One region of the Ignatzschineria sp. 22MB058224 genome, then DNA from elsewhere that is predicted to be linked to it. Evidence: riboswitches for the same ligand, from Rfam matches in the RefSeq annotation. Region 1 holds a riboswitch; each other region holds the start of a gene.

Region 1 (3,864 bases):
ATTTAGCTCTTTCTCTGATCTTGGAGATTGAGCCCCTTTGAGTAAAAGAAGTCGAAACCTTTCTCGTTCGAGATCCTTGCCCTTCACATATTCGCTATTTGTACTATAGGTGCAATCTTTCACCTTACGCTCAACAAAATTTTTTAATGATTCAGGAAGCGAAATCTTCATTGTGCTCATATTACCTCTTCCTGTTTAACAATAATTGCCAATGATTGAGTGCAAATGATTGGGAATTTTAATCTATATAGAGAATAGATAAATTGATACTCATACTGACTTAGAGATCCTGTCTACTACTTACTATAAAGCAGACTAATGCTCTTCTACAAAAAACTCCCCTGCCGATTCGACAAGAGAGTTTTCTAAAAATATTGCTTAATACAGCAATTATCTCAACAAATTATTCCCAAAGGTAATTAACTATAAATCTGCTGCCCTTGCTCTTTAAACTCTTCTGATTTCTGCTTCATGCCTTCAATCGCAACACGTACTTCTTCCGGCGCTTCGGCAAGGTTTTTCGCTTGTGCTTCCCGGCGAATATCTTGGGAGATACGCATTGAGCAGAATTTAGGACCACACATTGAGCAAAAGTGTGCGACTTTTGCCGCCTCTTGTGGGAGCGTTTCATCATGATACTCACGCGCAAGCTCTGGATCTAAACCGAGATTGAATTGATCTTCCCAGCGGAATTCAAAACGTGCTTTTGAGAGTGCATCATCTCGTTTTTGTGCATTTGGATGCCCTTTCGCTAAGTCAGCCGCATGTGCCGCTAACTTATAGGTGACAACGCCGGCACGCACATCTTCACGGTTTGGAAGACCTAAATGCTCTTTCGGCGTCACATAGCAGAGCATTGCTGTACCATACCAAGCGATCTGTGCGGCACCAATTGCTGAAGTAATATGATCATATCCCGGAGCAATATCGGTCGTTAATGGGCCTAATGTATAGAAAGGCGCATCGTGACAATACTTCTCCTGCATCTCCATATTCTCTTTGATCTTATTCATCGGCACATGTCCTGGGCCTTCGATCATCGTCTGTACATCGTGCTTCCAGGCAATCTCTGTCAATTCACCGAGCGTCTTAAGTTCTGCAAATTGCGCTTCATCATTAGCATCTGCAATCGATCCTGGACGCAGGCCATCACCTAATGAGAAAGAGATATCATACTGCTTCATGATCTCGCAGATCTCTTCAAAGTTCTCATAGATAAAGTTCTCTTTATGGTGCGCTAAACACCATTGCGCCATGATCGATCCACCACGAGAAACAATGCCGGTCACACGATTAGCCGTCATTGGAATATAGCGGAGTAGAACGCCGGCATGAATTGTAAAGTAATCGACCCCCTGCTCTGCTTGCTCAATCAGCGTATCGCGGAAAACTTCCCAGTTGAGATCTTCAGCAATGCCATTCACCTTTTCAAGCGCTTGATAGATCGGCACTGTTCCGATCGGCACCGCGGAGTTACGGATGATCCACTCACGCGTTTTATGGATATCTTTTCCTGTTGAGAGATCCATGACGTTATCAGCGCCCCAACGGGTTGCCCAAGTCATCTTCTCCACTTCCTCTTCGATATTGGAGGTGATCGCTGAGTTACCGATATTGGCATTGATCTTCACATGGAAATTTTTACCAATAATCATCGGCTCTGCTTCAGGATGATTGATATTTGAGGGAATAATCGCCCGTCCTGCAGCGACTTCATCACGTACAAACTCCGGCGTCATCCCTTCGCGAATGGCGATAAACTCCATCTCCGGCGTAATGATTCCTTTACGTGCATAGTGCATCTGTGTCACATTCATGCCCGGCTTAGCACGCAGAGGTTTACGCTTTAACCCCGGGAATACGCCCTCATTGATACGTGGATCATCTTCACGCTTGTAGCCATCATCGCGCGCGCTCTTTTTGCGGCCATAATACTCCTCCACATCACCGCGCTCTATCACCCAATCTCTTTTGAGTGCCGGCAGCCCTTTTGTGAGATCCACTTGATAATTCTCATCGGTATAAGGACCACTAGTATCGTAGACGCGAAATGGTTCATTCTTCTCGATCACTTCCCCTTTCGGGCCAAGCGTATCGCTCAATTCAATCTCACGAAATGGCACTAAAATATCGGGTCGACTGCCTTCAACATAGACTTTGCGACTCTTGGGAAACTGCTTCATTAATTGGATTTTTTGAGTCATAAAACCTCTCCTTTATTATTTTGATCAATAAAGACGAGATTCTGGCACGGGCGTAAAATGACATTGTAAGCAATATAGAGATGACAATAAATTGACGACAATTATCATCAAAAATTGATAAATATATTTTCAAATTATTGTACTTTTTGCTAATAGTGACTTCCCTACGCTGGTACTAGCCAGATCAGGTCCAAAGGGTTTAAGCAAAAGCTAATCTCAGCTCTCTAAAGAGCTCCCCTAGCGAATTGATACTTTGTATCAAGAGTGTAGTTATAGCCTGTTTAGGCCTAAAAATCAAAGTTTCTCGGATACAAATATTCCATTATCAAAATTTAGACAACAGATGATTCATCTTATTCTAAATTGCACTAGTAATTTGTTTCTCTAATAAAAACCTGTTTCAAAAATAACGGATGATTTACACATAAAAAACCGTATCTTACAAAGATACGGTTCACTGAGGATTGAGGGGGGGAATTGATGAATAAAGTTTTATCTAATCGCTAATAGTAAGGACATAATCTATTTTTCTAAATAACGGTCAACACTCCAAAGCCCAGCACCATGCGCCATCAAATAGATAAACCCGCCTGCGATTGCAATATTTTTCATAAAGGATGTTGCATCTTCGGGGGCTCCGTGAAAAATAAACGCAGTCGCGATATTAAAAATAATCATAAAAAATGCCACAAAACGCGTTTGAAAACCAATAAGAATTGCAAGTCCGCCACCGAGTTCAAGTAGAATAACGAGCCATAATAGTCCTTCTGGCAATCCCTTTGATGCCATATATGCAGCGGTTCCTGAAAAACCGAAGATTTTCCCCCATCCAGACACAATAAAAAGATATGCTAAGAAAGCACGACCCACCAACATGAGTAACGATTGGGCTCCAGCTGATGAAACACTATTTTTAACAAAAACATTTGGATTAAACATTCGTCATTCCTCTTGAAAAAAACTAACATGCAATTTTGTATAATTTTGAATAAATTAAAATCATTCTAATGAACTAATCTATCGCTTTATTAACCCATCAAAATATTTAACATGTGGTTATAGTAGAGTTTCTTTTAGAGTGCTGATATAGAAGAATGGAAAATCATTATTTCCATTTTTGCATTAATGCTCGACATAAAAGGCAATGAAATTTATGAGTACCATCTCCAAAAAAATTGATCTGGAAGATATCTACCTTTTTTGTAAAGTCGCGGAATGCAATAGTTTTACAGAGGCAGCCATTTTACTAGGAACAACTCCATCTTCTATCAGTAAAGCAATCGCACGTTTAGAAAAAAAACTCTCCTTGAAACTTTTTATTCGTTCCACGCGTGCAATGCGTTTAACAGAAGAAGGGATAAGCTATTATGAGGTCTGTAAAAAATCTATTGATGAAATTTTGGCGATGGAAAATCAATTAGCAGCGAACGTTAAACCCCATGGTACATTGCGGATTAGTGCACCAGATAGTTATGGCGTTACAGTATTAATTCCTAACCTCTCCCCTTTTATTGAACAAAATCGTCATAATCTTCAATTAGAGATCAGTTTAGGCAATCACTTTGTGAACTTTACTAAAGAACCATTTGATTTAGCGATTAGGATTGGCGAGCTTGAAGAGACACGTGTCATTGCAAAACATCTACATACAACCGAATTT
Region 2 (3,864 bases), 690 kb from region 1:
CGCCCATTAAGCGCGTAATTAAGCGATATTGATCTTTTGCTGCTTCAGCGCCACGTTGTACATAACTATCCACGTCATAATGGATCTTAATGCCTGGTAGACCAATACTATCTTTCCAATTTGGATTTGGCATAATACGGTTACGAGGGTCAGGTAATTGTTCAAAGAATGTATAAATAGAGACCCAGCGAGATGACCAGTCCATAATTTTTTCATCGAGTTCTGTTCCCATATAACCCTGAGCAATGAGTTTTGCTGCAATATCAACCTGTGGATTGTTATTTGCAAAGCTATGTTTGTTGGCAGAGTATTGAGATCTAAAATCTCCTTCGCGCCATTGGTTAATAGTCGCTTGTTGAACAGGACCTCGTCCCATCCACATTGGTTCTTTAGCTAAGAAGTTCATAGAGATTCCAACGTGATCCATAAGATTACGTCCTACCATATCTGATGAGTTTGCTACGTCATTCATCATGAGTAATTTTGCAGACTCAAAACTATGAGCTGCAATAACAAATGCTTTTGCCGTTAAAGTATGTTCGCTCCCATCAGGTTTAAGATATTTGATTGCTTCGATCTTTTTATCTTTTCCAACAATAATTTTATGGGCAACTGCTTCTGTAATGAGTTGTGCGCCATTACGTACAGATCGCATTGCATGAACGGATCCATTATAGAGTGTACCAATCGGGCAGATCTGATCACAGTTATTATTACCTTGACAGCCAGGTCGCCCATCGTATGATTTAGGGATACGGACAGTTGGCTCATGAATTACAGCAATACCTGCGGGCTGAAGAGCTTCTTTGATCTTTTTTGTCATATAAATATCTGCTTCAGGCTCAATTGGATATGGTTTTGAGCGTGGAGGGAAGGCTTTTCCAGGATTGACACCTGATTGATCCTCTGCATCATTACCTGCAACGCCAATAGCATATTCTGCACGTACATAATATGGTTCTAAATCTTCATAGGTCATTGGCCAATCGCGACCGACACCGTAGAGTGATTTTATTTTAAAGTCACTTGGGGTATAACGCCATGTAGCTCCCCCCCAGTGAGCAGTTGTTCCGCCAACAAGTTTGAGCATTCCCGGCATCATTTTAAATGAACCTTCATTCTCTAAATATCCTTCTTGGTTACTCGTTGGTGCCCAAGGATTATTGGGATAAGCATTATTACGGTCATAGTGACGGCCGGAGTTCTTAAAGTTTTCCAATAATTTCCAACGCGGAACACTAGGTCCTGCTTCTAATAAAATAACTGACTTTCCTTTCATTGCGAGCTCGTTGGCGACATTTGATCCGACTGCTCCGGAGCCGATGACGATAACATCAGCATCATATGTTTTTGTACTCATTATTTTGTCCTCTATTGAAATCTATTACGCTTTTGGAAGAGTTGCCCAATAATTGGTTGTCCATCGAGAATAACCAGGGATTGGGGTATATTTCTGAGTGAGCTTGTAGGTTTCAATTTCGGTATAAGTTACAAATTGAACACCATCATGCGCACGTTGAGGGAGAGGAGTACCAGCGTAGCCGAGATAGAATACGGCAATAATATCTTTTGCCGTATTTTGATATTTCTCTTTAAAGATAGGATTATTTTTTAGCGTATCGATATTTGAATACTGACCATTATTGATAAATGTTAAAAGCTCTTTTGCTTCTGCTTGAAAGTTACTATTTACTTTCGCAAGGGCATCAAAGGCTCTTTCAACAAGTAGAGGATCAAGCTGTTTATTTGTGAGGAATCTAGCTAACTTCACCTCATCATTTTGTTCAGTAAAGTTTGCCGCAAAGGTATAGGGGCTCATCAACATAAATGCTGATATAGCGCAACTTCCAATCAGAAATTTCCGACGGGAAGGATCGCTAGGAATATACTTATCCATATTCTATAAGTCTCCGTTTAATTGATAAAATAAAAAATCTTTGACACTACACATTAGCAATAGAAATATTGACATTTGTCAATATTTGGTAAATTTAGGTATTTTTAGTGACTGAGATATCAAGCACTCTTGAAAAGAGAGTTGCTCTAATTAGGGAGATCTTCTATACTTTGATGAAATTAATATTCCCCTAGAGGTGCTGTTGTTAACAGCTGAGATTGAAGTGAAACTTCGGGACTCTTATAACCTGATCTAGTTAATACTAGCGGAGGAAAGCGGTGAATGACAGGAGAGTTTTTCTAATGTGCTGAAGCAACTTTCATGGTTCTATTACCCTTTTCTCTGCAATGGAGAATTGAGTAAATATGGTGTTGTTACATGCTGTCACTCCTAACCTATCTGCGATTTCTGATGAGAATCTGATTGAGACAATTATCGCGATTTTACCATTTGTCGATTTTATCCAATTGCGTGAAAAGTCACGTTCAGCAAAATCTCTTGCTCGTTTAATTGAAGGAATGATAGATCAGGGTATTGATAAAGATAAATTAATTGTGAATGATCGTGCGGATATTGCGCATGCTTTTAAAATACCTCGAACACATCTGACTGAGAAAAGCCTCTCTTTAGCACTGTTACAATCGGCATTTCCAGACATGAAATTTGGTCGTTCAATACATTCGGTAAGCGCTGTTGAACGTAATATCGCTATGTATGATTATCTCTATTTAGGTCATATTTTTCCAACGGGTGAAAAGAGTTATCCCGCATTAGGAATAGAGCGTCTGGAGGAAGCATATCGTATTGCTAAAGAAAAAAGAGGACGATTAATTGCAATTGGCGGAATGAATGCAGAAACAGCGTTAAAAGTTTCATCTATTGTATCGGGGTTAGCGATAATGTCTGCCTTTTTCCCCCTCGTCGGTCATCGTTTAGATCCATCTTTAGCGCAGGAGCGGGCGCGTTATATTCGAAAAATGGTGAGCTCCCCCTAGTTTTAGGCTTGTAAGTGAGGATATTTTGAAAAAAATTATTATTAATGGTGATGAGCTAATAGTTAATGATTCCATTGGAACAGTCCATCAGCTAATCGAATTTTTAAAACTCGATAAACGTCGTTTTTTTATTGTTGAGCGTAATCGAGAAGTGGTGAAAAAAGAAGATTATTCGCAGATATCCGTTTGCGAGGGTGATCAATTTGAAATTGTACATTTTGTGGGAGGAGGTTAAATGACTTTAAATATTGGAAATTTTGCGTTTAATTCACGTCTATTTTTAGGAACAGGCAAATATCGTAATTTTGAAGAGCAAAAAGGGGCTGTGGAAGAGAGTGGGACAGAAGTCTTAACATTTGCAGTTCGCCGTATGAATATTTTTGATGACAAGCAGCCAGATTTGTTAGAGTCGCTTGATCTCTCAAAGTATAAATTATTGCCAAATACTGCTGGCGCTTATACCGCAGAAGAAGCAGTAAGGACAGCTAAACTTGCCTATGCATCGGGACTTTGTGACATGATAAAGGTTGAAGTGATTGGTTGTAAAAAGACATTGCTTCCCGATCCAATTGAAACGTTGAAAGCGACTGAAATGTTATTAGCAGAAGGAATGACTGTTTTAGTTTATACCTCTGATGATGTTGTTTTAGCAAGACGACTGCAAGAGATGGGGTGTCATGCCATTATGCCGGGGGCTTCGCCGATTGGAAGTGGATTGGGAATTATGAATCCTGTGAATCTACAATATATTATCGAGCAAGCAACTGTGCCGGTGATTGTTGATGCGGGATTAGGAAGCCCCAAGGATGTTGCTTATGCGATGGAGCTCGGTGCAGATGGTGTATTAATGAATAGTGCAGTCGCTTATAGTGAAGATCCAATCAAAATGAGTAGAGCGATGAGACTTGCCGTAGAAGCAGGGCGTTTAGGGTATGAAGCCAAACGAATGCCAATGAAACTGACACCAACGGC
Region 3 (3,864 bases), 180 kb from region 1:
AGACTTTAATCTACACCATTATTCTACCGCCTCACTCCTTTGTACTAAAAAAGGAGCTGCTCTATATTCCCTTCTTCGGCTGGGGTTTGGCAAAAGCAAAGCCGATTGCGATCAATCGTAAAGATGGTAAAAATGCCCTGAAACAGATCTCTAAACAAGCAAAAGAGCGCTTTGCAGAAGGGCGATCGGTCATTATCTTCCCAGAAGGAACACGCGTTCCCTTTGGTGAGGTGGTTCCCTTTAAGAAGGGGGGCTTTATTGTGGCAAAGCAGCTTGAAGCACCGATTCTCCCGATGGCGATTAACTCCGGGATTGCCGCACCGAAAGGCCGTTTTCTCAAAGAGCCGGGGATTATCACCATTGTGATTGGCGCACCGATCGAAGCAGAATCACGGACGACTTCAGAACTTGCCAAAGAGACAGAGAGCTGGATTCGTGGCCATATTGTCCCTTCGCTCAATGTCTCAAAGATCCCGACAGAAGCGGAGATCAAAGCTTTAACGGCGCCGATCAAACCCAAAGAGACAAAGAGAGAGAAAGCCGTAACGGCAGAAACAGAAAATATGGTGGAAACAGCTAAGATGCAAAGCGCGGAAGAGAGGGAAGTTGCCAAGGTGACTGAGGCAGAGGTGATGAAATAATGAGACATTCGGTACAGATTATTGGGGGCGAATATCGCTCCCGTAAGATTGAAGTGATCGATACCGATGGATTACGCCCGACCGCTTCACGCGTTCGCGAAACGCTCTTTAACTGGTTACAGATGGCTACACCCGGTGCAATTGTGATTGATGCCTTTGCCGGCACCGGTGCTTTAGGGATTGAGGCACTCTCTCGTGGTACTAAGCGAGCGATATTTATCGAAAAGGATGCCAATGTCTTTCGTACTTTAACGCAGAATCTCCGCACACTTAAAGTGCCTGAAGAGCGCTATCAGCTAATCAAAGGAAGTGCCTTAGAAGCCTTAACGCCGGGAAGCCCCCTTCATCAAGCGCTTCTCGAGCAGTTACCCCAATATCCCCGGCAACATCTCTTCCTCGACCCCCCTTTTTTCCATGATCTCTATACTCCACTTTTAGAGATTTTAGCGGGAAATCCCATTCTCTCAAACTTAACCTCTCTCTCCCTAGAGATGCCGGTCAAAGCCACCTTCGATCTCGAAAAAGCGCTCGCCCCCCTAGCGCTAAGCCGAGAAATGAAAACCAAAGAGAGTAAATTATTTCTTTATAGGGAAGTTTAAGATCGGAATCGATAACCTACAATGTGCATATAATCGTAAAAATGCTTCAAATGGTTAATCGAAACAAAAAAGCTGATGAATTGCCGGATCTTACTATCGCACTCTTCCAAAAGTTACGCGCCGGTAAATAGGCATTATCGATGCCAAACTGCGGGCATGCACCAGTAAAAAAATTGAGTTGGTAAGTTCCCGCCCTTCTATATAAACCTTCTTATTTGTTGAAACAACAAAGGTTAATGAGTTGCCGGAAATCACCTCTGCACGCTTTCACAGATCTCATGCCGGCAATGGGCAATCCTCAATTACCGACTGATCTATTTTGCATAGATCTCTTTCTCCTCGGCGCTGAAAGCGCCAAACTGCGGGCATGCACCGGTTAAAAGAACAAAATGGTTGGCTCCCGCCGCTCAACAAACTCTCTTAAGAATCATCAAAATGATTCATTGAGACAAAAGAGGCTGTTGAGTTGCCGGAGATTACTACTGCGTACATCCAAAAGGTGCATGCCGGCAAGTATCGCTACCTTAACGATTAATCATACTGAAATAAAGTGGGCTGATGCGGTGCCGGATCTTACTATCGCATTCTTCCAGAAGTTACGCGCCGGTAATATGGGCATTATTGATACCGGACCTCGAAAAGGTCCCGACATGGGCTTTTTACTTAAAATCTTGCTCTGTTTACAGAAGTTATCAAAGCTTCTACAATAGCTCTATCTCAACGGGGTGCTGTTACTTGAGAGCCGGTCGAGTTTGATCGCTCAAGGAGAGCTGAGATTTCACCCGTCGAACCTGATCCGGACAATACCGGCGGAGGGATTTGAGAATCGAGATGCCTGCGGGCTCTTCCTCAAATCCTGTGACACACTTACACAGGAGCCGTTATGATAAATCGAACCCTTTCTTCCCCCCTTAAGCGCCTTTCCCACTCTTTTCGTAAACCACTTCACCGAACTTTGTTGGTGGCATCGCTATTATTGTCGAGCTTAACGACGCTGGCTTTTGCTGAAAAACCGACATTGACCGTCTATACCTACGATTCCTTCGTCGCCGAATGGGGTCCGGGGCCGCTGATTAAAGAGCGCTTTGAAAAAACGTGCGATTGTGAATTAAAACTAGTCTCTCTCGGCGATGGCGTTTCGCTTCTCAATCGTCTGCGCATGGAGGGGAAAAAGAGTAAGGCGGATCTGATCCTCGGACTCGATAATAACCTGATTGCCGCCGCAGAAGAGACTGATCTCTTTACGCCGGCGAATATTGATCAATCAATGTTGAAATTACCGATCGAATGGGAGAACAAAACCTTTATCCCCTACGATTATGGCTACTTTGCCTTTATCTACGATAAACGAAAGATCGATAATCCCCCAACAAATATGGATGAGCTCCTAGATCCTGAAAACAAGTGGAGCATCATCTACCAAGATCCGCGCACAAGTACGCCGGGATTAGGCCTTCTTCTCTGGATGGAGAAGATCTACGGTCAGGAGACTGAATCTGCATGGCAAAAGATGGCGAAAAAGACCGTCACGGTAACCAAAGGTTGGAGCGAATCATACGGGCTCTTCCTGAAAGGTGAGAGCGATTTTGTCTTAAGCTATACCGCATCGCCGGGCTATCAGATGCTCTATGATAATGATGATAACTACGCAGCCGCACTCTTTGATGAAGGACACTATCTACAGATTGAGGTGGCGGCAAAATTGAAAGCAAGCCCCCATCCCGAACTTGCCGATCAATTTCTCCAATTTATGTTAACGCCAGAATTTCAGGAGACTTTACCGACCACCAACTGGATGTATCCTGTGATCGATATCCCGCTTCCTCCGGTCTATAAAGCATTACCATTGCCGGCAAAAGCGCTACTCTTTGGTGCAGAAGAGGTGGCGAAAGAGCGCCAAAATTGGATCAAACTGTGGCAATTTGCCGTAAGTCGATAGAAATTGTAATGACTATCCGTGATGACTATTCGTGATAACTTTTATGATTCCTCTCTATGATTAATCGGCAATTGATCCCCGGCTTGATCGCCTCAACGATCCTCGTGACTGTGGCGCTTCTTGCCTTTGGGGCGCTCTGGTGCTTCTCCCCTTCAATCTCTCTTGCGAAGATTTTTGGGGATCGCTATCTGTGGCATATTATCGGCTTTACCTTCTATCAGGCGCTACTGTCGACACTGCTCTCGGTCGGTCCGGCGATTTTGCTAGCTCGAGCGCTCTATCGTCGCCGATTTGTCGGGCGCACATTGCTGCTTCGCCTCTCAGCAATGACCTTAGTCCTTCCGGTTTTGGTGGCGGTTTTTGGTATTCTCTCGATCTATGGCAAAAGTGGCTGGCTTGCAACACTTCTCCACTTTTTCGGGCTGGAGTATCACTTCTCCCCTTATGGTTTACAGGGGATTCTACTTGCACATGTCTTCTTCAATCTCCCCTTAACAACGCGCATGTTGCTACAAGCGTTAGAGGGTATCTCGGTAGAACAGCGGCAGATCGCCGCGCAATTGGGGCTCAATGAGTGGCAACAATTTCGCATTATGGAGTGGCCCTATCTTCGCCGGCAACTTCTTCCAACTGCAGCGCTCATCTTTATGCTCTGCTTTTCAAGCTTTGCCACCGTCCTTGCATT

The links. Region 1 has a riboswitch for thiamine pyrophosphate ahead of thiC (phosphomethylpyrimidine synthase ThiC). Riboswitches for the same ligand answer to the same signal wherever they lie in the genome.
Region 2: it holds a riboswitch for thiamine pyrophosphate, as region 1 does, so the genes downstream of both, ACPF7B_RS06765 (thiamine phosphate synthase) here and thiC (phosphomethylpyrimidine synthase ThiC) in region 1, are expected to answer to the same signal.
Region 3: it holds a riboswitch for thiamine pyrophosphate, as region 1 does, so the genes downstream of both, thiB (thiamine ABC transporter substrate binding subunit) here and thiC (phosphomethylpyrimidine synthase ThiC) in region 1, are expected to answer to the same signal.

Annotation. Positions count from the first base shown of each region.
Region 1 is NZ_CP187366.1:38,085-41,948, reverse strand. Features, by position in the region: gene ACPF7B_RS00115 (ribbon-helix-helix domain-containing protein) at 1-180, opposite strand, end outside; gene thiC (phosphomethylpyrimidine synthase ThiC) at 420-2,204, opposite strand; TPP riboswitch at 2,349-2,453, opposite strand; gene ACPF7B_RS00105 (DoxX family protein) at 2,727-3,143, opposite strand; gene ACPF7B_RS00100 (LysR family transcriptional regulator) at 3,358-3,864, shown strand, end outside.
Region 2 is NZ_CP187366.1:1,535,397-1,539,260, reverse strand. Features, by position in the region: gene ACPF7B_RS06775 (GMC family oxidoreductase) at 1-1,360, opposite strand, end outside; gene ACPF7B_RS06770 (sugar dehydrogenase complex small subunit) at 1,385-1,897, opposite strand; TPP riboswitch at 2,080-2,188, shown strand; gene ACPF7B_RS06765 (thiamine phosphate synthase) at 2,263-2,892, shown strand; gene thiS (sulfur carrier protein ThiS) at 2,918-3,127, shown strand; gene ACPF7B_RS06755 (thiazole synthase) at 3,128-3,864, shown strand, end outside.
Region 3 is NZ_CP187366.1:2,048,897-2,052,760, reverse strand. Features, by position in the region: gene ACPF7B_RS09040 (lysophospholipid acyltransferase family protein) at 1-641, shown strand, start outside; gene rsmD (16S rRNA (guanine(966)-N(2))-methyltransferase RsmD) at 641-1,240, shown strand; gene ACPF7B_RS09030 (hypothetical protein) at 1,477-1,620, shown strand; gene ACPF7B_RS09025 (hypothetical protein) at 1,744-1,950, shown strand; TPP riboswitch at 1,952-2,076, shown strand; gene thiB (thiamine ABC transporter substrate binding subunit) at 2,124-3,179, shown strand; gene thiP (thiamine/thiamine pyrophosphate ABC transporter permease ThiP) at 3,236-3,864, shown strand, end outside.